2 regions of the Afipia sp. P52-10 genome follow, and region 2 is predicted to be linked to the other one. Evidence: riboswitches for the same ligand, from Rfam matches in the RefSeq annotation. Region 2 holds a riboswitch; the other holds the start of a gene.

Region 1 (15,975 bases), 2.8 Mb from region 2:
GCGCCGCGCGGCAGGTTCCAGACGATGCCCTTGCGGACGCCAGGCATGTAATCGACCAGTGGCGCGCAGAGCGACGTGCTCAGCACATCCACAGGCCGGTCGGGCCAGCGCTGCTTGAGCACCCGGACCACCGTATGGCACCGCACGAAATCGCCGATCCACATGTAAGGGATAATGAGGATCGGGCTGTTGTCCGCCCGGCTGGCGGTGCCTCCGGCGATATTGAATGAACTCTGATTCATTGCTGTTGATCGCCGCCGCAGCTCCTGCCATACCGTCCAAAAGATAAGGACCTTGAGCGGGTTAGCCTCTCCGTGATCCGGCGTCCAGAGGTCAGTGGCGGTTGGCCACCATCTTCCTGGGCGCGGGGATATCCGGCAACGGAGGTTGCCCGCTCGCGGGCTCTGGGGCAATGGTTGCCCGCACATTCATGGAAGTCAGGTGTCATGCTGCTGGTCACCGGCGGGGCCGGATTTATCGGGTCGAACATGGTCGCGGCCCTCAACGATGCAGGGCGCAACGATGTGGCCGTCTGCGACTATTTCGGGACCGACGGCAAGTGGCGCAACCTCGCCAAGCGCCAGCTCGCGGACGTCGTCCCGCCGGCGGATTTGTTGAAGTGGCTTGAAGGCCGCAAGCTGGAGGCGATCGTCCATCTCGGCGCGATCTCCGAAACCACCGCCACCGACGCCGATCGGGTTCTGCAAGCCAATTTCATCCTGCCGAAGGCGTTGCTCGACTGGTGTACGGCGACCGGAACCAGCTTCATCTATGCCTCGTCGGCGGCCACGTATGGCGATGGCGAAGGCGGTTTCGACGACGACTGGTCGGTGCCGGCCTTGAAGGCGCTGCGGCCGATGAATCTGTACGGCTGGAGCAAAAATCTCTTCGACCTTTTGGTGTCGGAGCGGGTGGCGAGAAAGGAAAAGCTGCCGCCGCACTGGGCCGGGCTGAAGTTTTTCAACGTGTTCGGGCCGAACGAGTACCACAAGGGCGCAATGATGAACGTGCTCGCCAAGCGCTTCGCCGATGTGAAGGCCGGCCGCACGGTGCAACTGTTCAAGTCGCATCGCGAGGGCATCGCCGACGGCGATCAGCGGCGCGACTTCATCTATGTGGACGACGTGGTGCGGGTAATGCAGTGGTTGCTTGCGGCGCCGGCTGTGAACGGCATTTTCAACGTCGGCACGGGCTCCGCGCGCAGCTTCCGTGATCTGATGCTGGCGGGCTATGCGGCGCTCGGTAGCAAGCCGAACATCGAATACATCGACATGCCGGACAACCTGCGCGGCAGCTATCAGTATTTTACGCAAGCGAACATGGCCCGATTGCTCGGCGCGGGCTACAATGGCGGCTTCACGACGCTGGAGGATGCGGTCAGGCAGTATGTCACCAGCTTCCTCGACAAGGCCGATCCCTATCGCTAGAGCATGATCCCGAAAGCGGGCACCGGTTTTCGGACAAGATCGTGCTCAGAAACCGAGTCAGGACCACGATCCCTGCATGTTCAACTTCGAAACCTTCGCCTTCGACATCCGCCGCCAGACGGTGCTCTGCGTCGGCGATCTGATGCTCGACGAATTCGTCTATGGCGATGTCTCGCGCGTGTCGCCGGAGGCGCCGGCGCCGGTGATCGCCGTCCAGCGTAGCGAGATCAATGTCGGCGGCTCGGGGAACGTCGCGCGCAATGTCGCCTCGCTCGGTGCGCGCTGCATCTTCGTCGGCGTGGTCGGCGAGGACGTCTACGGTCAGGTGCTGAAGGACGAGCTTGCGCGCGAAGGGCGGATCGAGGCGCATCTGATCGCAGATAGCAGCCGGCCGACCTCGCGCAAGGTGCGCTTCGTCTCCGATCATTTCTCCACCCATCTGCTGCGCGCGGATTGGGAGCTTGCGAGGCCGGTCGCGGCCGAGATCGAGCAGAAGGTGATCGATGCGGCCTTGGCCGCCCTGCCGCGCGCGGACATCGTGCTCTTGTCCGACTATGCCAAGGGCGCGCTGACCACGCGCGTCATTCGCAATGTGATCGATGCCGCGCGCAAGGCCGGCAAGCGCGTGGTGGTCGATCCGAAGAGCCTGAATTTCGCCGTCTACCGCGGCGCGACGCTGCTGACGCCGAACCGTAAGGAGTTCGCCGAGGCGACCCGCAGCCGCGCCGGGAGCGAGGCCGAGTTGGAGGAGGCGTCACGCGAACTGATCCGCAGCACCGATACCGAGGCGATCCTCGTCACCCGCAGCGAGCATGGCATGAGCCTGCTGCGACGCGACGGCGATGCGATCCATATCCCGGCGCATCCGGCGCGGGTACGCGACGTATCCGGTGCCGGCGATACCGTGGTCGCGACGATCGCGGCATCGCTCGCGGCGGGCTGCGACTGGGATACGGCGCTGCGGCTCGCCAATGCCGCGGCCGCGGTGGCGGTGAGCAAGCGCGGCACGGCCGCAGTCGATCTCGCCGAATTGCGGCATGAGGTGCTGCCGCGCGCCTCGCTCGCTGCGGAAGAGAAGATCGCGATGAACGCGAACGATCTCGAGGAGCAGATCGCCGCCTGGCGCAAGCAGGGTCTGCGCATCGGCTTCACCAATGGCTGCTTCGATATCCTGCATCCCGGCCACGTCAAGGTGGTGACCGATGCGCGTGCGGCCTGCGACCGGCTGGTCGTCGGCCTCAATTCGGATGCGTCGGTGCGCCGCCTGAAGGGAGCGGAGCGGCCGCTGCAGAACGAGCGCGCCCGCGCCGAGGTGCTGGCGGCGCTGGAAGCGGTCGATCTGGTCGTGGTCTTCGAGGACGACACGCCACTGCGGCTGATCCAGACGATCAAGCCGAATGTGCTGGTGAAGGGCGGCGACTACACCCGCGAGCAGGTGGTCGGCCATGAGGTGATGGACGCGATCGGCGGCGAGGTGCTGCTGGTCGATATCGTACCGGGCTTCTCGACCACATCGCTGGTGAACCGCGCACGCGAAGGCGGCGGATCGTAGGCAGCAATTCCGTTTCCGCGCGCGAAATGCGGGTTCCCGCAGCGCGGCGAACGGCGGCATCTCCATGGGATTGCCGCATTCCTTGATTGCGATGGGCGGATTGGCTTATCGCGTCCGTGGGGGCTTGTGTGACCGGGCGCGCGGGTCGTCGTCACGCGGCGTGTTAGCAAGCCCCATGCAAGCACTCTTCGACTATTGTTTCGCGGTGCTGAAAACCTATGCCGTCGGTGGCGTGGTGATGATTTGCGTGACGCTGATCGCCAAGGCCGGCGGCGGGCTGATCGCCAGCTATTTTGGCACCGGCGACATTGCGCCCACGGCGATCATCTTCTTCTGCATGCTGGCCGCAGCCGGCTGGGCGCTGGGCCGCTTCTGGCCCGATACGGTGTCGCAGGATGGGCGCTGATGGCGCGTCTCAGCGCGGCGTCTCGAGAGGCTCGTCCAGCGCGCTCTCGTCGATCTCCATCGTGTCCGCGCCTTTTTGCGCCTTCTCCGAGCTGAGTAGCCAAACGAGGCCGCCGATCGCGCCGAGCAGGAACATGATCGCTCCGCTCAGGATCGAGATGGTGACGCCGTCGGCGGTAGCGAGGCCCGCATAGCGGAACGCCGCCTGCATCGCCTGTTCGCGCACGCCCCATCCGGCAATGGAAATAGGGATCAGCGTGATCAGACCGATCGGCGGGATCAGCATCGCCATCTGGAAGAAGGACACCGGTGCGGCGATGGCGATCGCCACGCATGACGATATGACGATGGTCAAGAGATGATTGACCAGCGACAGCAGCAGGACCATCCAGCCGCTCCGACGGTCGAACAGAACCCGATTGGCGACGACCGCGCAGCCATGCAAGTGTCGTGTCGGCCAGAAGCTCTGCAGCCAGGGCCACGACAGGTAACCGAACAGCAGGAAGACCACACAGCCCGCCATCGCCGCCAGATCGAGCGCCAGCAGGCCCATGCGTGCATGTTCGTTGGCGATCAGCGCGAGCGACCAGGGCAGGCTGACCACCACGATCAGGGCCAGCACGATCAGCCCGATGGCGCGGTCCACCAGGACGGAATAGGTCGCGGCCTGCCAGCTCGCGCCGCTGCGGCGGAGCAGCCACAGGCGTACGCCGTCACCGCCAATGGTCGAGGGCAGGGTCTGGTTGAAGAACGCGCCGACAAGCATGAAGCGCAGCGCCGTTGCCACCGGAAGCGTCGTGCCGCAGCGGAGCGCGATCGCGCGCCAGCGCAACCCGGAGACGGCGAGTTGCACGAACGCGGCGAGCAGCGCCATCGCGATCCAGAACGGATCGATCTGGCTCAGCCGGGCCTGGATCGCTGTGAAATCGACTCCACGCAGCGCCAGATACAGCAGCCCGGCGGAGATGCCGATCTTCAGGAGAAGGAGGACGGTCTGGCGCATGCCGGTTGCAGACTTTCGCGGCGGCGACGGTGGAACCCGACGGTCTCGGCGCCGGACAGCCAATAGCCGGGGACGTGCGGCTTGACAACATCAAGCGGTGTTGCAGCGGCTTGGCCGAGCGCGTAAGGGTTGTCCATCGCAACGGAGGTAATGTGATGGCCCCCCGTCTGGACGCCCTGAAGGTCAAGCTGTTCACTGATGGCGCCGACAAGGCGCAGATCGTCGCCATGGCGCGCAATGCCTGGATTTCCGGCTTCACCACAAATCCGTCGCTTTTGAAGAAGGCGGGCGTTACCGACTACGTCTCTTACGCGCGGGAACTCGTCGTCGCAGTTCCGGACCGGCATATCTCGTTCGAGGTCATCTCCGACGACATTCCGGAGATGATCGCTCAGGCGCGGCTGATCTCGTCTTGGGGGAAGAACGTCTACGCCAAGATCCCGGTGATGACGACCAAGGGCGAGCTGATGTTCGATGCGGTGCGCACGCTTTCGCGCGACGGCATCAAGATCAACATGACCGCGATCTTCACCGCCGATCAGGTGGCGAAGGCGGTAACGGCGCTCGATGGCGGCGCGCCGGCGTGCGTTTCGGTGTTCGCCGGGCGGCTCGGCGATCTCGGCATCGACTACCGTCCGCTGGTGCAGGATGCGGTCAAGCGCGCGCGGGCGACCGCGAATGTGGAGATCATCTGGGCCTCGACGCGCGAGGTGTTCAACGTGATCGAGGCGCATGACATGGGCTGCCACATCATCACCGCGCCCGCTGACGTGCTGAACAAGCTGCCCGCGATCGGCACCCAGACTGGCGATGATCTTGCGCTCGGCGCGGTCAAGGCCTTCCGCGACGATGCGTTGGCGGCGGGCATCACTCTGCCGCTGCCGGACACGCTGCGCGCGGCGGAATAGGCAAAGCCGCTCGACACCTTTGGCCCTCCGGAAGGTGTAATGCTTTGAATCAAAACGTGTTTGTCGATAAACGCAACCGTGGTTAGCCGCAGGCAGACCGGCGTGATAGACCCTTAGTCGAATCGGCCGGAGGGTGGTCCTCAGTCCCGGCCAGCGCGTCCTCCGCGACGGCGTCTGCCGTTTTTTCGGCCGGATGCCGCGCAACAACGACCCGCAAGAACACACCGTTGGATTGAGTACAGGAACGACGAATGGCGCCGGCGAAAACAGCTTCGATCGCGAACAAAGACCTGCGCATCGGTGTCATCGGCGCAGGCGTGATGGGCAGCAACCATGCCCGCGTGTTCGGCGGTCTCTCCGACGTCACGCTGGTCGGCATCGCCGATCCGCTGGAAGCGCACCGCCAGCGTGCGACCGAACTGATCGGCTGTCGCACCTTCGAAACGGTGGACGACCTTTTGCAGGAGGGCGTCGATGCGGTGACGATCGCAGCGCCCACCCATCTGCATCATGAAATCTCGCTTCACTGCATCGAGCGCAAGATCCACCTTTTGGTCGAGAAGCCGATCGCATCGACGGTGGCAGAGGGGCGCGAGATCGTCGCCGCCGCGCGCCGCGCCGGCGTGACGCTGATGGTCGGCCATGTCGAGCGCTTCAACCCGGCGGTGGAAACCATTAAGCAGGCGATCAAGGGCGAGGAAATCCTCTCCATCGCCATCACCCGTGTCGGCCCGTTCCCGCCGCGTATGTCGAATGTCGGTGTAGTGATCGATCTTGCCGTGCATGATATCGACCTGATCCGCTGGTTCACCGAATCCGAGATTACCGAGGTGCAGCCGCAACTCTCCAGCGCCGTCGCCGAGCGCGAGGACATCGCGCTGCTGCAGTTCCGCACCCAGTCCGGCGTGCTGGCGCACATCAACACCAACTGGTTGACGCCGTTCAAGGCGCGCAACGTCACGGTCGCGACCCGTGGCAAGTACGTGATGGGCGACCTGCTGACGCGGCAGGTGACGGAATGCTTCGGCTTCCAGCCTGACGGCAGCTACTCGATGCGGCATCTCTCGGTGGGTTATGAGGAGCCATTGCGGAGCGAACTCGGGGCTTTCGTCCGGGCCGTCCGCTCCGGTGAAGCGCCGGCGGTAACCGGCGACGAGGGCGTCGCCAGCCTCGAGATCGCGATCCAGTGTCTCGATTCCTCGTCGCATCGGGAGCAGGCGATGCTGCGGCGCGTCGCGGGGTGAGGCACGCGCATCGTCACGTCTGCTTGATCATGCTGTGTGCATCGGATCGCAGGCCGATGTTGTGCATTTTGCACAGCCTGCGCTTGCTGTAAAAGCGGCTGATGTTCCGGGGAATCTTCACTTACGGCGGATTCACCTTGCTGTCGCGGATCGCCGGATTCGCGCGCGATATCGTTATGGCCGCGATCCTCGGCGCTGGGCCGCTCGCGGATGCGTTCGTCGTGGCGCAGCGCCTGCCGAACCATTTCCGCACCATCTTCGCCGAAGGCGCCTTCAATGCCGCGTTCATTCCGGCCTACGCGCATTTGCGTGGCAGCGCCGGCGAAATGGCGGCACGACGCTTCGCCGATCGCATCTTCACCATGCTGCTGATGGTGCAGGGGCTGTTGCTGCTGCTCGCCCTCGTCTTCATGCCGCAGATCATTACCTTGCTGGCGCCGGGCTTTGCCGAGGATCCGGAGCGCCGTTCGCTCGCGATCGAACTGACCCGCATCACCTTTCCGTACCTGCTGCTGATCACCGTGGTCACGCTCTACGGCGCGATCCTCAATGTGATGAACCGCTATGCGAGCGCGGCGGCAGCGCCGATCCTGTTGAACCTGTCGGTCATCGTCGCGCTGATGCTGGCGGTGTTCTTTCCGAGCGCGGGCCACGCGGCAGCCTGGGGAGTGCTGATCGCAGGCGTGCTGGAGGTGCTGCTGCTGGCTACTGATGCCGGGCGGCAGGGTGTGCTGCCGCGGCTGACTTGGCCGCAGTTCGATTCCGATGTGCGCGGTTTCTTCAGGGCTCTGGGGCCTGCGACGCTGGGTTCGATGGGGCCGCAGATCGCCGTCCTTGCCGATACGATCATCGGCTCGTTCCTCGCCACCGGGGCGCTCGCCGCGCTTTACTACGCCGACCGCTTGAACCAGCTGCCGATCGGGGTGATCGGCGTCGCGGCCGGCACGGTGCTACTGCCGGAGATGTCGCGGCGACTTGCGGTGGGCGATGCGGCGGGGGCGATCAATGCGCAGCGGCGCGTGTTCGATCTGACGCTATTGCTCTCGGTCCCGTTCCTTGTCGCCTTCGTGGTCGTGCCGGACATTATCATGCGGGCGATGTTTGCGCGCGGCGCGTTCTCGCAAGCGGACGCGGCCAACGCGGCGCGGACGCTCGCAGCTTATGCCGTGGGACTGCTGCCGTTCGTGCTGATCCGCAGCGTGGTCGCCTCGTTCCAGGCGCGCAAGGATACGGCGACGCCGGCGAAGGCGGCGCTGATCGGCGTCGGCTTCAATCTCGCAGCCAAGCTGGCGCTGGTCGGCAGTCTGGCGCAGGCGGGGCTTGCGCTCGGCACCGCGCTCGGTGCCTGGGTGAATCTGCTTGTCGTGTTTGTGCTGGCGGTGCGCGCGAAATACATTGCCTTCGACCGGCCGCTGCAGGGCGCGCTGTTGCGGTTTGCCGGCGCCGGCGTCGTTCTGGCGCTGGCGTTGTGGATGACGGCGCATGTCGCTGCGCCCTGGTTGTTGGCTGGCTGGCATGCAGGGCGCGACGAGCTGACGCTTGGACTTCTGATCGTGATCGGCGCGATCGCCTATCCAGCGGCCATTTTGCTGCTGTTCGGTCGCCGCTGGCTGGCCGCCTTTGTCCGCCGCTAGTGGTTCGATTCCAGCATTTGATCCCATTGCGGTGACGATATTGCCGGTGCATCGGCCGGTTTCGCCCAACGGAGCGGTTGCTAGGGGCCGAAATCCTCTTACATTAGACAACGTCTAAGATTGCCAAGCGGATATCCCATGACAGTGAAATTCGGCGTCGGACAAAGCGTTGTCCGCAAAGAGGACGACAGCCTTATTCGGGGCAGGGGCCGGTATACGGGCGATCACGCGCCGGCCGGCCTTTTGCATGCCGTGATCGTGCGCTCGCCGCACGCGCATGCGCGCTTCACGATCGACGCGACAGCCGCGCGCAAGATGCCGGGCGTCGCCGCGGTTCTGACCGGCGAGGATGTCGCAGAGCTCGGCCTGATGCCTTGCCTGTTCAATTTCCCGGACGATCCGTTCAAGGTGCCGGACTATCCGATCCTGCCGAAGGACGAGGTCCGCCATGTCGGCGATGCGGTGGCGTTCGTGGTCGCCGACAGCGTCGAGCAGGCGCGCGATGCTGCCGAAGCGCTGCGCATCGACTGGCAGACGCTGCCGTCGGTGACCGGTGTCGTGGCCGCCGTCAAGCCGGATGCGCCGCAGGTCTGGAAGGATCACGCTGGTAACATTCTTTACGACAAGCCGATCGGCGACAAGGCGAAAGCCGACGCGGTGTTCGCCAAGGCGCATGCGGTTGCCGAGGTCAGGATCGTCAACCAGCGTCTCGTCACCAACTACATGGAAACGCGCGGTGTCGTGGTCGAATACGACGCCAAGCGCGACCACATCACCGTTACGCTCGGCAGCCAGGGCAGTCACCGGCAGAAGGAGATTCTCTGTAAGATCCTCAACCTGCCGCCGGAGAAGGTGCGGGTCATCACGCCGGATGTCGGCGGCGGTTTCGGCACCAAGATCTTCCCGTACCGTGAATACTATCTGGCCGCGTTCGCCGCGCGCAAGCTGAAGAAGACCGTGAAGTGGGTTGCCGATCGCGCCGATCACTTCCTTGGCGACAGCCATGGCCGCGACAACATCACCCATGCGCGCATGGCGCTCGATGCGGATGGCAAATTCCTGGCGATGGACGTCGATACGCTTGCCGACATGGGCGCGTATCTGTCGATGTTCGGGCCCTACATTCCGTTCGGCGGCTCGGGCATGCTGCCGGGCGTCTATGATATTCCGGTGTTTCATTGCCGCGTGCGCGCGGTGTTCACCAACAGCGTGCCGGTCGATGCCTATCGCGGCGCCGGCCGTCCCGAAGCCGCCTATGTGATCGAACGCCTCGTCGATGCCTGCGCGCGCAAGCTGGATATGACGCCGGATGCGATCCGCAAGAAGAACTTCATCAGGCCGTCGGCGATGCCGTACACCACGGCGACCGGCAAGGTGTACGACACCGGCGAATTCGCGGCGCATCTGAAGCTGGCGCAGGACAACATCGACTGGAAAGGATTCGCCAAACGCGCCAAGGAGGCGAAGAGGAAGGGCTTCATCCGCGGCATCGGCATGGCCTCCTATGTGGAGATCTGCGGGGCGGTCGGGCCTGAGACCGCCGTGGTCAAGCTCGGCGACGACGGCAAGGTCACCGTGCTGATCGGCTCGCAATCGACTGGGCAGGGGCACCAGACAGCCTATGCGCAACTCGTCGCGCAGCAATTCGGCGTCGCACCCGATCAGGTCAACGTCATCCAGGGGGATACCGACCTGATCGCGACCGGCGCCGGTACTGGAGGCTCCAGCTCCATTCCTGTCGGTGGCGTTTCGGTGGAGCGGGCAACGATCAAGCTCGGCGAAAACCTGAAGGAGCTTGCCGCTACGGCGCTGGAGGCCAGCGCCGCCGATATCGAGATCAACGAGGGTACGCTGCGCATCGCCGGCACCGACCGGACGATCTCGTTCGCCGACCTCGCGCGGCGCTCGAACGGCGACGTCGAGAAGCTGACCGCCAGCGATCGTTTCGGTGCGCAGGCAGGCACCTATCCGAACGGCACCCATATCGCTGAGGTCGAGATCGATCCGGCGCTGGGCGCTACGCGCATCGTCAACTATGTGATCGTTGACGACTTCGGCGTCACGCTCAATCCGCTGTTGCTGGCCGGCCAAATCCATGGCGGCGCGGTGCAAGGCATCGGCCAGGCGCTGATGGAGCAGGCAGTCTACGATCCGAATGACGGGCAGCTCGTCACGGGCACGCTGATGGACTACGCGTTGCCGCGTGCGGAGGATGTTCCTTCGTTCTCGTTCGAAACTCATAACGTGCCCTGCGCCACCAACCCGCTGGGTGTGAAGGGGGCGGGCGAAGCCGGCACGATCGGCGCGGCGCCGGCGGTGATGAACGCGGTGGCCGATGCGTTGTGGCGGGAATATCGAATTGATCAGATCGATATGCCTGCGACACCGGAGCGCATCTGGTCGGCGATCAGCGAGCACGAGCGGCGGCATCGCCTCTGAACGCGTCCAGCGTAGGGTGCGATGACCGCTCCTACGCTGGTTTTCTAGTCCTATCTCCTTCCGCGACATGTCCTCTTCGCGGCTGCGTCCTGCAATCGGACAGGCCGAGGCCGGATTCGCGCGGCGCGTGTTCGCGATATTGCCAGGATCGTGAGTTTAGAAATGGAATAAGACCAGATATCCGGTGTTGGCGAGAGGCTGGCATCGGACAGGGACATACGGTGTGCCGAGGTCCCGTCGGTGGTCTGGTTGACTCGGCGGATGCCGAAACGGAGGGAAAGCTTGATGATTCGTGTCCTGGTTGCTGTTGCCGCGCTGGTGGTGGGGGGGTCGACAGTGGTTGCCCAGCAGGATGTCATTGCCGCCCGCAAAGCGTTGATGAAGACCACCGGCGGGCAGACTGGTATCGGCGCCAAGATGGTGAAGGGCGATGAGCCGTTCGATCTGGCGAAGGCCAAGGCGATCTTCACCGCCTATCAGGATGCAGCGGCCAAGGGGCCGGCGCTGTTCACGCCCGACTCGAAGGATGGCGACACCGCCGCATTGCCGAAGATCTGGGAGAACAAAGCAGATTTCGATGCGAAGTTCGCCAAGTTCGGTGCCGACGCCAAAGCAGCCGAAGCCAAGGTCACTGATCTCGACAGCTTCAAGACCGCGTTCGGCGACGTGACGAAGAACTGCGGCGGCTGCCACGCCGATTATCGCGCCAAGAAATAACGGCCACATGATGAGCTGCGGAGGGCGGGGCCGCCTGCGGCCTCGCCCTCCCGCGGCATGTGTACTGAAGCGCTTGTGTTCGATGCGCCGATATTTCAGGCTTGGTCTCGCAGGCTGCCGTCGATGTTTGAGGGCGAACGATGCTGAAGAAACTGCTCGCTCTGATCGTGATCCTGGCCATCGCCGGTTTCGGCGTTTACTGGTGGCTGACGACACCGGCCCTCGTGTCCGCCAGCGCGCTGCCGGCCTACACGCCGAATGTCGCGAACGGCAAAGCAATGTTCGACGCGGGCGGCTGCGTATCCTGCCACGCCAGCGACAAGGATACGCGGGAGCTTTTGGGCGGTGGCATGGCGCTGCCGTCGCCGTTCGGCACCTTCTACGTCCCGAACATTTCGCAGAACCCGGCGGATGGCATCGGTCGCTGGTCCGAGGCTGAGTTCGTCACGGCAATGACGAAGGGCACCTCGCCCGCGGGCAAGCACTACTTCCCAGCCTTCCCTTACGTTTCCTACGCGGCGATGAAGCTGGAGGACGTGCGCGACCTGTTCGCCTACATGAAGACCCTGCCGCAGGCCGCGGGCAGGGTGCGCGAGCATGACCTGCCGTTCCCGTTCAATATCCGACGTAACGTCGGTGTCTGGAAGCTGCTGTTCTTCGAGGGCAAGCCATTCGTCGCGGATGCGACGCAATCGGCGCAGTGGAACAGGGGCGCTTATTTGGTGAACGGTCCGGGCCACTGTGCAGAATGCCACAGCCCGCGCAATGCGCTCGGCGGCATTGTTGCGGCGCAGCGCTTCGCTGGCGGGCCCAATCCGGAAGGTGAGGGCTGGGTGCCGAACATCACCCAAAAGGGACTGGCCGACTGGTCCGACAAGGACATCGCCTATTTTCTTGAATCTGGCATGACGCCGGAAGGCGATTCTGCCGGCGGCTCGATGACGCGGGTGATCGCCAACATGGCCCAGCTTAGCGCCGACGATCGCATGGCGATCGCGATCTATCTGAAGTCGCTGCCGCCGGTGGACGGACCGAAGCGCCCCGGCAAGTCCTGATTTGACCGCACTTCCACACGCGCGCGGCTGCGTCGCCGTGCTGCATGCGGGCATGCAATATGCGCGCTTTTCGCACCCGCCGCTGCATGGTTGTTAGGTGCGGACGGTTCGCGCCACGCTGGAAAAACCTGGTCCTCCCGGCGTTCGCTCCGTTTCGCCGCTCTCCCTCAATCCTGGGCATTTTCCGGATTCAACCCGCCTCGCTTTTTGACATCATGCCCTGATTGCGATGACAGAGTATTCTCAGCGGGATTTCATCACCGCGGCCCTCATGAAGCTCGGTGCGGCCTTCCTGTTCGCCACGATGGCCGTGCAGGTGCGCTATCTCGGCGACAAGTTTCCCGTCGGTCAGGTGATCTTCTTTCGCGCGATCTTTGCCTTCGTACCAATTCTGATCTTTTACGCTGTGTTGGGAGAGCTCGCGAAATCCTGGCAAACGGAGCGCTTCTTTTCCCACGTCCAGCGCGGCACGCTGAGCATCGCTTCTTCCTTCTGCTATTTCGGCGCGCTGGCGCGGCTGCCGATCGTGGACGTCACGGCGATTTCGTTCGTGACTCCGCTGATCGTGGTTGTGCTCGCGGCGGTGTTTTTGAAGGAAGTGGTGCACATGTATCGCTGGACGGCGGTGATCATCGGCTTCTCCGGCGTGATCGTGATGCTGGTTCCCTACATGGACATATCCAAGCACGCGGCGATGTCGGCTGCCTTGGGAGCGGGCCTGACGCTGGCAATCTGCAACGCGGTGTTCTCGGCGATTGCGGTGATCCAGGTACGCCGGCTGACCCGCACCGAGACGACATCCTCGATCGTCATCTATTTCTCGATGTTCATCGCGCTTGGCGGCCTCGTCACGCTGCCGCTTGGTTGGATTTGGCCGACCTTTAGCTGGGTCAGCCCGACGCCGTTCGAGCTCGCCGCCCTGATCGGCGCTGGCATCGCCGGCGGGGCCGCACACATCATCACCACCAGCAGCCATCACTATGCCCCAGCGTCATTTCTGGTCTCGTTCGACTATTCGTCGATGATCTGGGGCTTCCTGCTCGGCTACCTGTTCTTTGGCGAAATTCCCGCTGCGCTGGTGGCGGTCGGTGCCGTGATCGTCGCCGGAGCCGGCCTGTTCGTCGTCTGGCGTGAACGCCAGCTCGGTCTCAAGCGGCCGGAGTCGGAACAGGAGATCGCTGCGCCACGCGGCTAGATCCCAACGATGGCCTCGTCCAAGGGGGCTGTGAAGCGGCGACCTCGAGGATGAGGTGCAAGGTCTGGGAGATCGTGAGCAGGTTCAGAACGCCTTGAAGGTGATGATCGTGTAGGTGTCGCGGATGCCGGGGATCACCTGCACCTTCTCATTGATGAAGTGGCCGATGTCGGTGCCGCGCTCGACATAGAACTTCACCAGCAGGTCGTAGTTGCCGGCGGTCGAATAGATTTCCGAGGCGATCTCCGCTTCTGAAAGCGCATTCGCCACCTCGTAGGCGCGGCCAAGCTCGCACTTGATCTGGACAAAGAACGCTATCATAGCGGGCCTCCTGAAACGCGCTCGGGTAAGGAGCGCGCTCAACCGAAACAAGGAATCGTGCCGATTCCGGCTGGCGATCTGATGCTGCAATCCAGCAAAAACCGCCTGCCGTGGCAAGCCGCCTTGCTGGGTGCAGGCGGACGGGTTAAACCATTGGCTTGTCTCATTGGGGTGCCCAGATCGCAGTCCGGCAGCTTGCGGGAATGCGCTTACGGGCTGAGAGGCGAAAGCCAACCCATCGAACCTGATCCGGGTCATTCCGGCGGAGGGAGCTTGAGATGTCGGAAACGCTGTCTGACGTTGTCCCCACGGTTGTGGAAGCTGCCAAGAGCCTAGTCGCGCGCATCCGTGCGCACAATCCGCGCGTTCACTGCATCACCAATACCGTCGCTCAGGCCTTCACCGCCAATGTGCTGCTCGCGGCTGGCGCCACGCCGTCGGTGACGACGTCGCCAGAGGAGATCGCAGGCTTCGTCGCCACGGCCGGGAGCCTGCTGGTGAACCTCGGCACGCTGGACAATGAGCGCCGCACCGCGATCGGCCTTGCGCTCGATGCGGCTGCCGCCCAGTCGCGGCCGGTGGTGCTGGACCCGGTGTTCGTCGATCGCTCGCCGGCGCGGCTTGCGTTTGCACGCACGCTGATCGAGCGCCGTCCTGCCGTGATCCGCCTCAACGCCGCAGAGCTTGCCGCGCTCGCGGGCGAAGCGGCATCGGCCAAGTGCGCGATGCGGTTCGCGCAAGCCAACGAGACGATCGTCGCATTGAGCGGGGAGGCGGATATCGTCACTGATGGTGAGCGGCTAGTGGTGCTGCATAATGGCGACGAACTGATGAGCCAGGTCACGGCGATGGGGTGCGCAGGTTCGGCGTTCGTCGCCAGCGCGCTTGCGGTCGAGAGCGACCGCTGGCTTGCCACTGCGGCGGCGATGATGACGTTTGGCATCGCCGGCGAGTTCGCCGCCGACATCGCCAACGGACCCGGCAGTCTCGGCTTTGCGATCCTCGACGCATTGCACGGGATGACGCCGGACATGATCCTTCAACACGCTTGGGCCGACGCATGAGCAAGACCATTCCGATCGCGCTGACCATTGCCGGCTCCGATTCCGGCGGTGGCGCCGGCATTCAGGCCGACCTGAAGACGTTCTCCGCGCTCGGCGTCTATGGAGCGTCCGTGATCACGGCCTTGACCGCGCAGAACACGCTCGGCGTCACCGGCATCCACGATACGCCGCCGGACTTCATCACCGCGCAGCTCGATGCAGTGTTCAGCGATCTCGACATTCGAGCCGTGAAGATCGGCATGGTGTCGAGACCCGCCGCGATCCTGTCGATCGTTCAGGCGTTGACGCGCTATCATCCGTCGCATGTCGTGCTCGATCCGGTGATGGTGGCGACCTCCGGCGATCGCCTGCTCGCGCCCGAGGCGATCGAGCTGTTGCGCACGCGGCTCATTCCCAGCGCCAGTGTCATTACGCCGAACCTGCCGGAGGCCGCGGTGCTGCTCGATACGGTGCCGGCGAGGTCAGAGGCCGAGATCGAAGCTCAGGGCAAAGCGCTGCTGGCGCTCGGCTGTCCCGCCGTGCTGATCAAGGGCGGGCACGGCGAGGGGCCGGAGAGCGTCGATTTCTTGATAACGCAGCAGGCAGCGTTGCGGCTGCCGGCGCCGCGCGACAAGACCAAGAACACCCACGGCACCGGCTGCTCGCTGTCCTCGGCGATTGCAGCAGGTCTCGCGAAGGGGGCGCCGCTGGAGACCGCAGTGCGTGACGCGAAGGCCTGGGTGAGCGCCGCGATTGCGGCTGCCGACGACTTGCAGGTCGGCAAGGGTCATGGCCCGATCCATCACTTCCACGCGCTCTATCGAGGCGCATGATTCTCGAAAGAGGCCGGTGAGGTCCCGTCGCTTGCGGTGAAGCTGATTGGCGGCGAGGTCTAGCGGTCTCGTTCTTCTGGCGGGCAAGCAGCCCGCAGCGGCTTTTCTCTGCATTGTTTCATTCTGCCTGATGCCGGCGGGCCCATGGACTGAAGTATTCCAGATCGATGGGCTGGACCTGTCGTCGAACTGTCATGCC
Region 2 (15,975 bases):
AGGCCTTCGATCGCGCAGTCGCCGAGATTTCTGAGGCGGCGCGGCGGCTGCTCGCCTCGCTCCACACGCACGCGCCGGCGCGTGATCGGGCCGTGGAGGCCGAGAAGGCGCGCGAGCGTTCGCGGGCGCGGTTCGGCTGAGAACCTGCGCCGGCGCGTGGGATCACGCCGCGAACCGCCCGCGGTTGCGTTCGGCGAGGATCGGGCGGATCAGGCGGCCGAAGCGTTCGGCTTCCTCGTCATGCAGGTAGCCAGACAGACAAAACGAATGGCAGCCCGCGTCGATGAACTGCTGCAGGGTGTCCGCGCATTGTTCCGGATTGCCGACGACGGCGATGCCCGCACCGGGGCGGACCTTGGTGATGCCGGTCCACAGGTGCGGCAGCAGCAGGTCGCCGTGTTCGCGTGCGAGTTGCTGCACGCGCTGGTTGGCCGCGGAGTTGTTGTAGAGGATCTTCATCTCCTGCTTCTGACGCTCGGTGGCGTTGCGCACCAGCGCGTCGGCTGCCTCCCACGCATCATGTTCGTTCTCACGGCAGATCACCTGCAGTCGCATGCCGAAGCCGATCGCATCCATGCGATCATGCGCCCGCGCCATCTGCCGGATTTCGGCGATGTTGGCCGCGATCCGCTCGGGCAGGTCGCCCCAGAACAGATGCACGTCGGAGTGCTTGGCGGATAGCTCCCACGCCTGGCGCGAGCCGCCGCCGAGATAGAATTTCGGAAACGGCTGCTGCAGTGGCCGCGGGCGGATATGCGCGCCGGCGATGCTATGAAACTGGCCGTGATAGGTCACCGGTCCCCGCGTGGTCCACAGCGCTTTGAGGATCGAGACCTCCTCGTCCATCAGCGCGTAGCGCTGCTCCTTGGCATGGCGAACGCCTTCGGCCTCCACCTCGCTCTCGTTCTGGCCCGCGATCAGGTTGATGCAGATGCGGCCGCCGGACATCTGATCGAAGGTGGAGATCATCTTCGCCAGCAGCACCGGGTTGATATAGCCGGGCCGGGCGGCGATCAGCGGTTTGATGCTCTTGGAGCGCGCGGCCATGAAAGCGCCGGCGATCCAGGCCTCCCAGCAGACCGAGCCGACCGGGATCAGCAGGTATTCGAAGCCGGCCTCTTCCGCGGCCTGGACCACGCGCTCGCACAACTCCGGCGAGCCCGGCACCTGCGCCTCGGCGAGGCCATAGGCCGTCGTGTCGCCATGGGTGGGCAGGTACCAGCCGAATTCGAGCGGCCGCGGTTCGCGCTGATGCATGGGCTTTCCTCGCTGCGTCTTCTTTTGTTTCCGGCGCAGAGTATCGCGCCGCGCCGCTGCGGCCAAATCCACGGCGGTCCATTGTTCCGTGACCAGCGTCACGGTTGGCATGAGAGCCTTGGCGTTAGGGATTGGGCAGCTTCGTAGCCCTGACACGGCGGCGGCTCACGCAGCGTTGACCGTCCTCGGCGCGGGCCGGGATAAGGATGAATGCATGACAAGCGGCAGACCGGCGCTGACAGTGATCGACGGCGGCAGCAAGACCGGACGGATCGCCTTTTCGCTGGTTCACCCGTGCATGCGCGTCGACGTCCCGGTCCGCACGATTCTGGAGATCACGGCGCATGACGCGAAGACGGTCTTCAACGAAGAGGCGCAGGTGGACGAAGCCGTCTTCAGTCCGCGCGTCGATATCTTCTTCAAGGAGCACGTCAAGGAGCAGGTCTATCGGTTGACCCGCGCGATCGTCGGGCAGTCGCTCGACATCGTGGTCGATGGCGAATGCGTCTCACGGCCCTATGTGTTGCAGCCGTTGTGCATCCACGAAGCCGCCATCTGCATTGCCGTCGGCCATGTCGCTGATGCGCGGGCATTGGCCAGGCAACTGCGCAAGGGCTGGAGTTTCACCTATCTGCAGGCGGTGTGCTGAAGAACGACCGTCAGCGGCGCGCTCGTCACGCAGCCTGTTGCGATAAGCGTCGTTCCAGCTCGGCAAAATCCGCGACGAACCAGATGCTTTGGCCGTTGTTCGCCTCATAGACGAAGTCGCACAGCGCCTTGCTGTCGGCAAGCCAACGCGAGATGTCGCCGACAATGGCGAGCCGCAGGTTGTAGTTGACAAACTTCTGCGTCACCTCGCCGGCCAGCCGCGTGGAGAGACGAAAGAAGTCGTCCGTCAGGCGCGTGACGGGAATCGCGATCAGTGCTGCCTGATGCTCCCATGCAGCGCCAATGAAGGTATTGGCGTCCTGCTCGCGCGCCAGTATCTCGCCGGCTGGATCGCAGACGAGAACGCGCAGTGCATGAATGTCGCTAATAGTGTCCGGCATGGATTCCGCATAAGAAAGGGGCGCGCCGTCGAAGCAGCGCACCCCTTCTCAGTATCAAACAAGGCGAATTTACAACACCTTGTTGCTGTCCTTCACCTTCTGCGCGTCGAGATAGACGTTGCCGCCCATCTCCTTGAACTTCTCGCTCATCTGCGCCATGCCGTCCTGGATCGTTCCACTGATCGACATGCCCGCCACCGCGCGTTTGTCCGGATCGTTCAGGGTCGCTGCGTAGTCGCGCACGTCCTGGGTGATCTTCATCGAGCAGAACTTCGGTCCGCACATCGAGCAGAAATGCGCGACCTTGTGCGCCTCCTTCGGCAGCGTCTCGTCGTGGAACGACATCGCCGTGTCCGGGTCGAGCGACAGGTTGAATTGGTCCTGCCAGCGGAATTCGAAACGGGCGCGGGACAGCGCGTCGTCGCGCAGCTGCGCGGCCGGATGGCCCTTGGCGAGGTCGGCCGCGTGCGCCGCGATCTTGTAGGTGATCACGCCGACCTTGACATCGTCGCGGTTCGGCAGGCCGAGGTGCTCCTTCGGTGTCACGTAGCAGAGCATCGCGCAGCCGAACCAGCCGATCATTGCCGCGCCAATGCCGGAGGTGATGTGGTCGTAGCCCGGCGCGATGTCGGTCGTCAGCGGCCCGAGGGTGTAGAACGGCGCTTCGCCACACTCCTTCAGCTGCTTGTCCATGTTGATCTTGATCTTGTGCATCGGCACATGGCCGGGGCCTTCGATCATGACTTGGCAACCCTTCTTCCAGGCGATCTGGGTCAGTTCGCCGAGCGTTTCCAGTTCGGCGAACTGGGCGCGGTCGTTGGCGTCAGCGATCGATCCTGGACGGAGGCCGTCGCCGAGCGAGAACGATACGTCATACTTGCGCATCAGATCGCAGATTTCTTCGAAGTGCGTGTAGAGGAAGCTCTCCTTGTGATGCGCAAGGCACCACTTGGCCATGATCGAGCCACCGCGCGAGACGATGCCGGTGACGCGGTTGGCGGTGAGATGGATGTAGGGCAGGCGCACGCCAGCATGGATGGTGAAGTAGTCGACGCCCTGTTCGCACTGTTCGATCAGCGTATCCTTGTACAGCTCCCAGGTCAGCTTGACCGGATCGCCGTCGCATTTCTCCAGCGCCTGGTAAATCGGCACGGTGCCGATCGGCACCGGCGAGTTGCGCAGGATCCACTCGCGCGTGGTGTGAATGTTGCGGCCGGTCGAGAGATCCATCACCGTGTCGGCGCCCCAGCGGATCGCCCATACCATCTTGTCCACCTCCTCCTCGACCGAAGAGGTGACGGCGGAGTTGCCGATGTTGGCGTTGATCTTCACCAGGAAGTTGCGGCCGATGATCATCGGCTCCAACTCCGCGTGGTTGATGTTGCTCGGGATGATGGCGCGGCCGCGGGCGATCTCGTCGCGCACGAATTCGGGCGTGATAAAGGCCGGCACGCTGGCGCCGAAGCTCTCGCCGTCGGCGAGGGCTGTCTCCGCGCGTTCCAGCATCTTCTTGCGGCCGAGGTTCTCGCGCTCGGCGACGTAGATCATCTCCTTGGTGATGACGCCCGCGCGCGCCCATTCGAGCTGGGTGATCTTGTGGCCGTCGAGACCGCGCAGTGGCGTGTGATAGGCATCGAAAGCGGTCGCCGCATGCGAGGCGCCGACATTGCCGTTGTCTTCAGGCTTGATGGTGCGGCCTTCGTATTCCTCGACGCCGCCGCGCTCGCGCACCCATTGCTGGCGGGTGCGCGGCAGTCCCTTGTTCACATCGATCGCGACATTGTTGTCGGTGTACGGACCGGAGGTGTCGTAGACCGGCAGGTTTGGCTCGCCGGCTGCTTCGCTGAGCATGATCTCGCGCAGAGGCACCTTGAGATCGGGCGCGGCCTCCGGTGTCACGTAGATCTTGCGCGAGGAGGGCAGCGGTCCTGTCGTGATTTCCGGGCGGGTCGGCTTGGTATGGATGTTCATGGTGTCCTCCGTTGACGCCGATGTCTTGCTGTTATTCGGTCCAGTCGGTCTGTCCCGGGAGGCGGCTCGCGCCTCTCAGAATCATGCCGCGTGTTTGAAGGTGCGAAGCCAGGCGTTGACCCGCGCATCGGGGTCCTTCGCCTGGGTGACGTCGCTGACGACGGCGATGGAATCGGCGCCAGCCTCGAAAATCTCCTTGGCCTGCTCAAGCTTGATGCCGCCGATCGCGACCAGCGGAATTTCGCCGACCCGGCGCTTCCATTCGGTGATGCGCGGAATGCCCTGCGGTCCGAAGCGCATGACCTTCAGCGTGGTCGGGAAGATCGGTCCGAGCGCGATGTAGTCCGGCGCATGCTTGAGGGCGGTTTCAAGTTCCGTGTCGTCGTGGGTGGACAGGCCGAGCGTGAGATTGGCGCGGCGGATCGCCTTCACGTCCGCCTGGGCCAGGTCCTCCTGGCCGAGATGCAGGTGTTTGGCGCCCGCGTCGATCGCCGCCTGCCAATAGTCGTTGACGACGAGCTGGGTGCCGGTGCCGTCGGTGATCGCAAGCGCTTCGCGCATCAGCGCGACGGCCTGCGGATAATCGAGATCCTTCGCGCGCAGTTGGACGGTGCCGACGCCGAGCGCGGTCAGGCGCTTGACCCAGGCGATGCTGTCGACGACGGGATAAAAGCGATCAGGATGCTGCATGCCAGAACGGTGTTCCAATGACCGGGGTTGACGGAGAGGCGAAATCGCGCGGCGCCATCAGCCCCGCTTCGAACGCGGAGCGACCGGCTTCGACGGCGAGGCGGAAGGCGTTGGCCATCGCCACCGGATCGGCAGCTTTGGCGACGGCAGTATTGAGCAGCACCGCATCGTAACCAAGCTCGAGCGCTTCGGCGGCATGCGACGGAGCGCCGAGGCCGGCATCGACCACCAGCGTTACGTCCGGCAGCCTCTGCCGCAACAGTCTCAGAGCCTCGCGATTGATGATCCCGCGTGCGCTGCCGATCGGGGCAGCCCAGGGCATGATCACGCGACAGCCGGCGTCGGCGAGCCGCATGGCGACGCCGAGATCTTCCGTGCAGTAAGGATAGACCTCGAAACCATCCTTGATCAGGATGGAGGCGGCTTCGACGAGTCCCACGACATCCGGCTGCAGCGTCTCTTGATCGGCGATCACTTCCAGCTTGATGCGGGCGGTGCCGAACAGCTCGCGGGCGAGCTTCGCGGTCGTGACCGCTTCGCGCACGCTATGGCAGCCTGCGGTGTTCGGCAGGACGGCGACGCCAAGCTCGCGGATCAAGGACCAGAATGCATCGCCGGTCTTGCCGCCTGCCGATTCGCGCCGCACCGATACGGTGACGAGACTTGCGCCGGAGGCTCGGATCGCCTGCTGCATGATCGCCGGCGACGGATAGAGCGCCGTGCCGATCAACAGCCGCGAGGAGAACTGTTCGCCATAGAAAGTGACCATGCATCAGCCTCCTTGTCGGGGCGTGAGAATCTCGATCGCGTCGCCTTCGGCCAGCGTGGTGTCGGCCCAACGGGCGCGCGGCACCACGTCGTGGTTCACCGCGATGGCGAAATGCGTGCCCTCGTAGTCGAGCTCGCCGAGCAGGGCCGCGACATGGGTCGCGGAGATGTCTTTTTGTTCGCCGTTGACGATTACGCGCATTGCATCACCTCGTTGTCGATCGCGCCGTGCTGCAGATAGGTCGCCGTCAGTTCGGCGAGCGCGGGCGCAAGCAGGAAACCGTGTCGATAAAGTCCGTTCACCACGATCCGTTCGCCGTCGATCCGGATGCGCGGCAGGTTGTCGGGGAAAGCGGGGCGCAGGCCGGCACCGATCTCGACGATCCGCGCCTCGGCGAAGGCGGGATGCACTGCATAGGCCGCACTGAGCAGTTCGAGCGCCGAGCGCACGCTCACGCCGTCGTCGTCGGATTCGATCGTCGTTGCGCCGATCATGAAGCGGTTGTCCTGCCGCGGCACGATGTAGAGCGGCCAACGTGGATGGATCAGGCGGACGGGGCGGTTGAGCACGACTTCCGCCGTCTCGACGACGATCATCTCGCCCTTCACCGCGCGAAGATCGCCGAGCGTGTCGCGCGCGGCGATGCCCCGGCAATCGATCGTCAGGCCGTCGGTGACGGTGAGGTTGCGCGCGCTGCCGTAGTGGATCGCAACGCCTGCGTCGGTCAGCCGCTGGTGCAACTGCGGCAACACCTTGCGCGGCTCGACATGACTTTCTTCGGCGAAGAACAGCGCCCGGTCGAACAGGCCCGCAAGCGACGGCTCGAGGTCGGTGATGGCCTCGCGGTCCACTTGCGCGTGCCCCGTGGTGCGCTGAGCGAAACGCTCGAAGTCCGTGCGGTCACGACGATGGGCGACCACGAGCGTTCCGCTCAGCGGGATGTCGGGAAACTCGCGGCGCCAGAGATCGAGCGAATGGGCGCCGAGCCGGGTGATGACGGGTTCGGCCTCCTCGCTCTCGCAGTAGGGCGCCAGCATTCCGCCGGCCCAGTAGCCCGTCGATGTCTTTAAAGAGCGGTCGTCGCGGTCGTACAGCGCGACGCTAAAGCCCGCGCGCGCCAAGGCAAGCGCCTGCCATGAGCCAGCGACACCTGCACCGATAATGCTGATTTGCGCCGATTGGCGCTTTGACACCGCGTTTTGCAACATTCCCGTCCCTTCGCCGGCATAACCCGGATCAGGTTCGAAGGGTCACCACGGTGATCTCGCGATCGTCTCGATCAGCGAACCGATGTGGAATCTCAGCTCCTGCCGGAGCCCCCCTCGGAACAGTGCTTATAATAGGCCTAAAGAAGCGAACGTCAACGGCGGCGCTTGCTCTGCGACGAGGCCGGAATCAGCGAGAGCGGCTCGCCGGGTTGCGGCGCAGCGTCCGCATAGGCATTTGCAGCACGCATCCGCTGGCGCTTGGCGACATAGTAGTAGCCGCTCGCATAGTAGCCGACTGCGCGACCATGATGGCCGTTTGCTGCACGATATGCGCCGGCGAGATAGCGGATACCATAGGTGAGATTGGTTTCGGGATCGCGCAGGCCGGCTGCGCTTCCGGTGTAGCCGAGGCCGCGCGCGGTTGCGAGCTTGATCTGCATCAGACCGATGGCGCCGCCGCGGCCCATTGCGCCGGCATTGTAGCGGCTCTCGCGCATGATGACGCGATGCACCAGTTCCGTCGGCACGCCATTTGCCGCGGCATGACTCTCGATGATGGCGCTGTAGGGGGTGCCCGAGGATTGAGCGAAGGCGGACGACGCGATCGTGGTGGCGGCAAGCGTCGCCACGAGCAGAGCGGCTTTCATGATTCCGAAGTCCCCAATTGTGCTGTGAAGCGACCGACCCGTGCTGGAGCGGTTAGCACGGACCCGGGCGTACGCAAACACACCATCGTCATGAGCCGGGCTCAGAAGCGACAGAAATCACATTGCCGACACGATATCGCCGGAATGCGCGACCGAATGTGGCGCGACGGACGGTTCCCATCGCCTTCTGACGGCGCTCGATGCTCTGAATTGGGCGCTCAGATGAACCTCACGCCCACCGTCTTGCCCCTACGCCAGGCGACTTCGCAGAGCCGTCCGCTTCGCACGTCGCGGGAAAATGTGAGCCGCAACGTCGTGTGCGCCGGCGCAAGATCTTCGACCTGAAGCTTTGCGCCGGTCTCCGATAGGTCGAGCACGATGCAGGGGCGGGAGGCGAAACTGCCATCGAGGACTACCCACGCAGGTCTTTGCATCGATTTTCGGGAGTCCCGCTTCTTCTTGCCGAATAACATGGGCCGTTCTGAACGTTTTGACGCAAATGCGCACAGCTTGCGGCTGCGTTGCGCGCCGCTTCAAATAAGCGTTTCGCCGATCGTTGCAAATCGAGATGCTGCAAATGGTGAACGCGTGCGGGGCTGGTTGCGGTGCACGTTGCGGCTGTGGGGTGGGCCGCCTCACGGAGGAGTTCGCCAATCCGATTCCAACATCTGCATCGTTACAATGCTTCCGGTTCTGAACCCGTCAGAATCGCTAAAGGCCGGGAAGCTGTGTCACCGCGACGTTGATCGCACCATCGGCTTCGGCGATCACGCGCAGAGTTTTGGAATCATAGGCGATCTCGGCGAGCCGGACCGCGGAGATCGCGGCATCCACCCTGACGCCTTGCTCGTTCTTGCGCAGGTCGGCCATCGCATCGGCGATCTTCTCGCGGGCCTCGGTTGCGAATGGCTTCAGGTCGATCGTCGCGCGGTCCTCCAGCGCCTTTTCCATGTAAGGCACGGCCTGGCGCGCGGCGGCGCCCAGCAGGCCGAACGCGGCCTCCGATTCCACCGCAAGCTCGATATTGGTGAGCTTGAGCGTCTGGTTGGCCTGATCGAGCACTGGTTTGCCCCACACATGCACAGTGGCGTCGGCGCCGAATCCGAACCAGCTCTTCTTCTCTGTGCCGGCAACCACCAGCGAGATCAGCAGCCGTTCACCGGACGGTGCGACGGTGGCGCTCTTGACCGTCACGGCCACAGGCCCGCTGCCGTCTTCGGGGAACGTGCGTCCTCGCAGCTGCGCGTCGATGATCTTGTTCACCTCGGTAAACGGCAGATCGAGCGGCACGCCGACCTTGACCACGCTCTTGTCCGCTGGCGGAACGATCTGCAGCACGGCCGGGAAGGGGCAGTCCGGCTTGGTCTGAGACGTGGTCACGGCGGTCTGTGCTTCGATGCCGAGCATCAGCGTGACGTTGGTCGCGTCGATCCTCGGTTGAGCGGCAATGGCCTTGGTCGGCTTCATCTCGAGATACAAAGGCGGCAGGCCTGGCGCCGCTGCGGGCAACGGAATCGAGCGGCACATCTTCACCCATTCGCGCCGCGCGGATTGCTCCAGCGTCGTGTCGTTCTTGGCGCGTTCGCGCAGAGCGCCAAGCTGCTCGTCCACCATCTTGTTCATCAGCGGGCGAAGCTGGTCGTTGACGCCGAGCCGGATGCCGGACACGTTGAGGTTGGTGTCGGCGAGGTTCACCTGCGCGGAGAGGTTGGGATCGATCCGCCAGTTGCTGGCCAATTGCGGATGGGCCTGCACTGCGACGTTGCCGCGGATGTCGGCATTGGCGTTGAGCTGCTTGATCGAGATGCGTCCGACCTGCTCGGCTGCCTTGCCGCCGAGCAGTTGTCCGACCAAGCCGCTGATCGCGCCGCCGGCCTCCTGCGACAGCGAGCCCTTCGCATTGACGGTGCCGTTAACGGCGGTCGCAAGCGAGATCGTGTTGTTATTGCCGGTTGCGGTGATGGTTCCGCGCGCAGCCGCCCAGTTGATGTCGGCGTTCTGGATCAATTGCGGCGCCGGATTGTCGGCGCGCCCGTTGAAGTTGCGCGGGGCCGCGCGATCGACCGCATCGCGGATCGATGCGAGCGTGATCGTCACCGGAGCGAGCACCGTGGATACCCGCGTCGGCGGAGGCAATGGCGGCAGTTCGGTCAGTGCTGGCTTCGGCCCGCTACCGGACGCCGAGCTGCGCGGTGAGAACCAGTCCATGATCCACAAGCTGGCAAAGAAGGAAATGATGAGGCTCGCTATCGCAAGCACGATTGTTCGCAGACGCATCCCCGGTGTACCGCCTTCGCTGATTCAGCGGCGGAGTCTACAGGCGTTCCGGAAGCGAGACCAGCCGCGTGGCAAAGCGCCGGAAGCCTTAGTTCCGGCGCTTTGCTTCTCATGGGCGTGGCGCTACTAGCTGCGCTTGCCGAGTCGAGTGTCGGCGCGCCGGTCCATCGGCTTGACGACGACCTTCGTGCCGATGCCGACGCGTGCGTAAAGATCAGCCACGTCGTCATTGGTCATGCGAATGCAGCCAGACGAAACCCGCCGGCCGATCGTCGAAGGATCGTTGGTGCCGTGAATGCGATACATGGTGCCGCCGAGATACATCGCGCGGGCGCCGAGCGGATTGCCGGGGCCGCCGGCCACGAAGCGCGGCAGATAAGGCTGACGCGCGACCATCTCCGGCGGTGGAGTCCAGTCGGGCCATTCGGCCTTGCGTGAGATCGTCTGGACGCCGGACCAGGTGAAACCTTCGCGGCCGACACCGATGCCGTAGCGGACCGCACGCCCGCCGCCGAGCACATAGTAGAGATAGGTGTTCGGGGTGTCGATGATCACGGTGCCCGGCGCCTCGGCGCCGCTGTAGGCAACGATCTGCCGCCTGAAGCGCGCGGCGAGTTCGCTCGTCCCGCTGTCGTCTTCGATCTGCGGCGCCTCTCCCTGAACGGGTGGCGTGAAGAAGGGAAGGGTTTGCAGCGGCGCCGCGTGCGTCGGCGCGGAGCCGAGCGCGAGGGCGATTCCGAAAGCGAAGAGAGCGGCTGCGCTGGTTTTGGCACTGCGTACGGGAAGGCTGCGAAGGGTAAGCATGACCGTGCCCCTGTTTGAATGCACCTGCCGTTGCGGCATGTTGTTGCAACGCTCAGTACCCGGTCACGGTTTCGCCATATCTTCGTGAGCCGCAAAAAATGGTTTCGCCGACGTGTCGCAGTGTTTCGCGAAGCCCATTCGACGAAGTAGAAAATAAAAAATCCGGGCCGGCACCAGTTTGGCGCATCCCGGATTTCAAAATGCGATCGACCTATCGTGCGGCGGCGCGCCGTGTCAGGTCATGCTCCAGCTCAGATCATACCCAGCACAATGGCGCAGACGAATGCGAATGCCGCGTACGCAGCAATGACGTTGAGTTTGCCGACGAAATTCATGGGATGGCTCCCTGCTTCGACGTTACGCTCCTCGGGTCTTCTCGTACCGGCAGGACCTTGTTGTTTGTCCTAAAAAGCCGGACGACGGGACGGCGCAGGCCGCTTCCCGTCCTGACCACAACGCCTGCACCCGTCTTTCGTTCCCGGGCGGGAAAACATGGTAAAAAATGAGTGAAAACAATGCATTGACTGCTCATTAAATATATTGAGCAAGACTGCGCGCATGACGCGCAGAGTTTGTTTGTATCTCGTCGGCTCGCTCGTCCTCGTATCGCTTGCAGGCTGTGGCCGCGGTTTCTTCACCGTGGAGCGGGAAGCGTGGCGCGCCGAGGCGGAAGCTGCCTGTCTGAAATCGGGAACCGTGAAGGAGAGCGCGACGGTCGTGCGCATTTCGCCGATCTCGGGTCCTGGCTCCTGCGGCGCAGAGTACCCGCTGAAGGTGGCTTCGCTCGGCGACACGCTGAGCGCCATCGGATATTCAGCGGACCTGCGTCCGCCAGGTGGCATCCCGAATGCGAACCAGCCGCGCTGGCCGATCAACCCGCAATATTCCTCGCAGCCGCCGCAGTCGTATCCGGCCCAGTCTTATCCGCCGGCGCAGCCGGGGCCGATGTCGCTGCATGCGCCTGGGGCTGCGCCGCCGAACGGCAACGATGGACCGGGAGGCGCTCCTCCGCCGGGCTATGGTGCGGACGGCCCTGCCCAGAACGCGGGCCAACTCTATGAGACATCACCGCGCCTCGGCACCCCGAATTACGGCGGTCCCGTCGGCTTGCAGCGGGAATATCCGTCCGAGCGGCCGCTGCCCCGGCTTGGTCCCTCGCGCGGCGACCAGACTGCCTCGATCGGCCCAGTCGGCGTGAAGCCGGCGGCGACGCTGGCATGTCCGTTGGTTTCGGCGCTCGACCGCTGGATTAACGAGACGGTGCAACCAGCGGCGATCCGCTGGTTCAATCAACCGGTGAGCGAGATCAAGCAGATCTCCGCCTACTCCTGCCGCGGCATGAACGGTAATCCGAACGCGCGGATTTCCGAGCACGCGTTTGGCAACGCGCTGGACATCGCAGCGTTCACGTTGGCCGACGGCCGTCGCATCTCGGTGAAGGATGGCTGGCGCGGTCTGCCGGAGGAGCAAGGATTTCTGCGCGACGTGCAGGGAGGAGCGTGCCGGATGTTCACGACGGTTCTGGCGCCAGGTTCCAACGTCTATCATTACGACCATATCCACGTCGATCTGATGCGCCGCTCCTCCGGACGCGTGATCTGTCAGCCCGCTGCGGTCTCAGGCGAAATGATCGCCGCGCGTGCGTCTGGCGGTCGCTACGCCGGTCGTGATCCGGGGGTGACCGGTTCGATCGGCAGCAAGCGGCGGGTTCTCTCCAATCGGGCGACTAACGACGATGATTGGGTGGAGGATGAGTCCAACATCAAGGACAACGGCCGCTAACGTTCCGCGTTGTCCGTTCGTCACGGCTTCAACAGGGATCGTGGCGGCACCGCGGCTTTCTGCCGGCGCGATTCGGTAGGTCGTAAATGAGATTGCCGCTCCGGCTCGCGGCGGCTTGCCGCGCGCACGATTGCGCAAGCACGCAACAGCTTTTCAGAAATTTTCAATCGCGCCGCCGCCGCCGGCGAGCCGGTTTGATGCGCGCGTGCATCACTTCGGACTCGTGGGTGTGTTGACGTTGCGTCCGTGTTGCCAAATCGGCCCTTTGCGGGTATGACATCACCATTCCAGATCGAACCTCAGGAGGACATGCATGATTTCGATGTATTTGCTTGTCGCTCCCGCGCGTCCAGTCTTCGGATTGGATAGCTTCTCGGCCGCTTAGGTTTCTGCCGAGCTTTTTGGTTCGTACCGGTCGGGTTTGATCCCGGCCTTCTTCGACAATCCCAAGTTTTCTCGACGCTCGCAGGCACGCGTGTCTGTGGCGTCGGCATCAGATGGAGCCGGCTTGCGCGCTTGCGCCGCCGGAACGTGTCATGATCGATAGATACAAGAACCGTCCCACGGCGATCCGCGTGGTGCTGCCCTTTGTCTTCCGTCACTGGCGGAACCAGCCATGGCTGACGTCGGGCATTTCGCTCGCTATCGTCGGTGCCACCGTCGCCGACGTGTTCATGCCGCTGTTTGCGGGCAAGCTGGTCGACGCGGTTGCGCTTGGCGCCAGCGATATGGACGCTGCAAAGGCCGGGGCGATCTTCGCCTTCGGCGCGATCATCGCGCTCGGCCTGGCGCAACTGACCCTGCGTCACCTCGCGTTCTGGGGCATCGTGCCGCTGACATTGCGGGTGATGTCGGACATCGCGCGCGAGGCGTTCCATCTTGTGCAGCGCTTCTCGACCGACTGGCACGCAAACAGCTTCGCGGGCTCGACGGTGCGCAAGATCACGCGTGGCATGTGGGCCGTCGACTTGCTGGACGATACGATCCTGCTCGCGCTGCTGCCGTCGGTGGTGGTGCTGGTTGGCTCGACGGTGCTGCTCGGCATTCACTGGCCGGCGCTCGGCGCGGTGATCGCGATCGGCTCGATCGCCTATATCGCGATGACCGTGGTGTTCTCCACCAAGTACATCGCGCCGGCGGCGCGGCTGTCGAACGCCTGGGACACCAAAGTCGGCGGCACGCTCGCGGATGCGCTCACCTGCAACGCGGTGGTCAAGTCGTTCGGTGCCGAGGAGCGCGAGGATGCGCGTCTCGGCGGTGTCGTCGGCAAGTGGCGCAAGCGGGTGTGGCGGACCTGGATGCGCTACACCAACACCAGCTCGATCCAGCTCGTCGTGCTGTTGGGCGTGCGCACCTCGGTTGTCGGTGGCGCATTGCTGCTGTGGCTAGCCGGCAAGGCGTCGCCGGGCGACGTGACCTATGTGCTGACGAGCTACTTCGTCATCCACGGTTACCTGCGCGACGTCGGCATGCACATCAACAACCTGCAGCGTTCGGTGAACGACATGGAGGAGTTGGTGGCGATCCACGACGAGGTGCCGGGCATTCTCGACGTGGCGGGCGCCAAGGCGCTGAAGGTCGCAGGCGGCAACATCGTGTTCGATGACGTGACGTTCCACTATCGCGGGCATGCCACGCCGCTGTATCGCGACCTGTCGGTCAACATCCGCGCCGGCGAGCAGGTCGGTCTGGTCGGCCGATCGGGCTCCGGCAAGACGACGTTCGTCAAGCTGGTGCAGCGGCTGTATGATATCACCGGCGGCCGCATCACTGTCGATGGACAGGATGTGGCAGAGGTGACGCAGGCCTCGTTGCGGCAGCAGATCGCCATCGTGCAGCAGGAGCCGATCCTGTTCCACCGGTCGCTCGCCGAGAACATCGCCTACGCTCGGCCGGGCGCGAGCTTTGCCGAGATCGTGGCGGCGGCGAAGCTTGCCAACGCGCACGACTTCATCGAACGGCTGCCGAATGGTTATGGCACGCTGGTCGGTGAGCGCGGCGTCAAGCTCTCGGGCGGCGAGCGGCAGCGTGTCGCGCTGGCGCGTGCATTCCTGGCGGATGCGCCGATCCTGATTCTGGACGAGGCGACCTCGAGCCTGGATTCGGAATCGGAGGCGCTGATCCAGGATGCGATGGAACGGCTGATGCACGGCCGCACGTCGATCGTCATCGCGCACCGCTTGTCCACGGTGCGAGCGCTGGATCGCATCCTGGTGTTCGACCGGGGCCGCATCGTCGAGGAAGGCACGCATGCCTCGCTGGTGCGTGCGGGCGGCATCTATCGCTCGCTATTCGAGCGGCAGGTGCTGGAGCTCGGCGGTGCAGAGCTGGACAGCGCCGCCGCGGAGTGACGCAAGCGGCAGACCATGCAATAGTGACCAAGGCCCGGTGCATCGCATCGGGCCTTGTCGTATCGCCAACAGACAATCCGGGGAGGGGCATGAGTTTCATCAGTGGCGTCGGACTGACCGCTTATGGCAAGCACGAGGGTTCCTCGACGCTTGACCTGATGAGCGAGGCGGCCGCGCTCGCGCTTGCGGATGCAGGGCTGAAGCGGACCGAGATCGACGGCATCCTGTGCGGATACTCGACGACGATGCCGCATCTGATGTTGGCGACCGTATTCGCAGAGCATTTCGGTATCCAGCCAAGCTATGCCCACGCGATCCAGGTCGGCGGTGCTACCGGCCTCGCCATGACAATGCTGGCGCACGAACTGGTAGAGGCGGGCGTCGCGAAGAACGTGCTGGTGGTGGCGGGTGAGAATCGCCTCACCGGACAGGCGCGGGACTCGGCGATCCAGACGCTGGCGCAAGTTGGCCACCCGGATTATGAGGTTCCACTCGGACCGACCATTCCGACGTATTATGGTCTCGTCGCCTCCCGTTACATGCACGAGTTCGGTATCACAGAGGAGCAGCTTGCTGAATTCGCAGTGCTGATGCGCAACCATGCGCTGGCGCATCCGGGCGCGCAGTTCCGCGAGCCGATCACTGTGGCGGACGTGATGGCCTCACGCTCGATCGCGACGCCGTTGAAGCTGCTCGATTGTTGTCCGGTGTCCGATGGTGGAGCGGCGTTCGTCATCAGCCGTGATCCCACCAACGATCACCGCATCCGCATCATGGGATGCGGCCAGGCGCATCTGTTCCAGCACGTCACGGCGGCGCCGACGCTGACGCATTTCGGTGCGGCGGAGGCCTGCGCGCGGGCGAAGGCGAAGGCCGGTGTCGATCTCAAGAACATCGATTATGCGGCCGTCTACGACAGCTTCACCATCACGCTGGCGATCCTGCTGGAGGAACTTGGGGTGGCGAAGCGCGGCGAGGCAGCGCTGATGGCCCGTGCCGGCGCATTTGGTGTCAAGGGCCGGCTGCCGCTCAACACCCATGGCGGGCTGTTGAGTTATGGCCATTGCGGGTCCGGCGGCGCGATGGCGCATGTGGTCGAGACGCATCTGCAAATGACTGGCCGCGCCGGAGCGCGGCAGGTGCGCGATGCGTCGCTGGCGCTGCTGCATG

The links. Region 2 has a riboswitch for thiamine pyrophosphate ahead of X566_RS14555 (FAD-dependent oxidoreductase). Riboswitches for the same ligand answer to the same signal wherever they lie in the genome.
Region 1: another riboswitch for thiamine pyrophosphate. It lies ahead of thiM (hydroxyethylthiazole kinase); the one in region 2 lies ahead of X566_RS14555 (FAD-dependent oxidoreductase).

The regions. Positions count from the first base shown of each region.
Region 1 is NZ_AZSJ01000003.1:37,530-53,504, reverse strand. It holds gene waaF (lipopolysaccharide heptosyltransferase II) at 1-242, opposite strand, end outside; gene rfaD (ADP-glyceromanno-heptose 6-epimerase) at 447-1,427, shown strand; gene rfaE1 (D-glycero-beta-D-manno-heptose-7-phosphate kinase) at 1,504-2,979, shown strand; gene X566_RS01670 (hypothetical protein) at 3,155-3,385, shown strand; gene X566_RS01665 (lysylphosphatidylglycerol synthase transmembrane domain-containing protein) at 3,395-4,387, opposite strand; gene X566_RS01660 (transaldolase family protein) at 4,543-5,295, shown strand; gene X566_RS01655 (Gfo/Idh/MocA family protein) at 5,547-6,539, shown strand; gene murJ (murein biosynthesis integral membrane protein MurJ) at 6,641-8,173, shown strand; gene X566_RS01645 (xanthine dehydrogenase family protein molybdopterin-binding subunit) at 8,312-10,612, shown strand; gene X566_RS01640 (cytochrome c) at 10,898-11,329, shown strand; gene X566_RS01635 (cytochrome c) at 11,470-12,384, shown strand; gene X566_RS01630 (DMT family transporter) at 12,614-13,579, shown strand; gene X566_RS01625 (Lrp/AsnC ligand binding domain-containing protein) at 13,664-13,900, opposite strand; TPP riboswitch at 14,058-14,188, shown strand; gene thiM (hydroxyethylthiazole kinase) at 14,179-14,964, shown strand; gene thiD (bifunctional hydroxymethylpyrimidine kinase/phosphomethylpyrimidine kinase) at 14,961-15,776, shown strand.
Region 2 is NZ_AZSJ01000003.1:2,816,472-2,832,446, forward strand. It holds gene X566_RS14515 (DUF2277 domain-containing protein) at 1-140, shown strand, start outside; gene X566_RS14520 (LLM class flavin-dependent oxidoreductase) at 163-1,257, opposite strand; gene X566_RS14525 (SecDF P1 head subdomain-containing protein) at 1,472-1,906, shown strand; gene X566_RS14530 (DUF4180 domain-containing protein) at 1,932-2,348, opposite strand; gene thiC (phosphomethylpyrimidine synthase ThiC) at 2,376-4,277, opposite strand; gene X566_RS14540 (thiamine phosphate synthase) at 4,359-4,967, opposite strand; gene X566_RS14545 (thiazole synthase) at 4,954-5,736, opposite strand; gene thiS (sulfur carrier protein ThiS) at 5,740-5,937, opposite strand; gene X566_RS14555 (FAD-dependent oxidoreductase) at 5,928-6,944, opposite strand; TPP riboswitch at 6,933-7,069, opposite strand; gene X566_RS14560 (lytic transglycosylase domain-containing protein) at 7,097-7,591, opposite strand; gene X566_RS14565 (PilZ domain-containing protein) at 7,810-8,064, opposite strand; gene X566_RS14570 (DUF4403 family protein) at 8,303-9,868, opposite strand; gene X566_RS14575 (L,D-transpeptidase) at 9,995-10,672, opposite strand; gene X566_RS14580 (extensin family protein) at 11,231-12,454, shown strand; gene X566_RS14585 (ABC transporter ATP-binding protein) at 12,991-14,805, shown strand; gene X566_RS14590 (thiolase family protein) at 14,895-15,975, shown strand, end outside.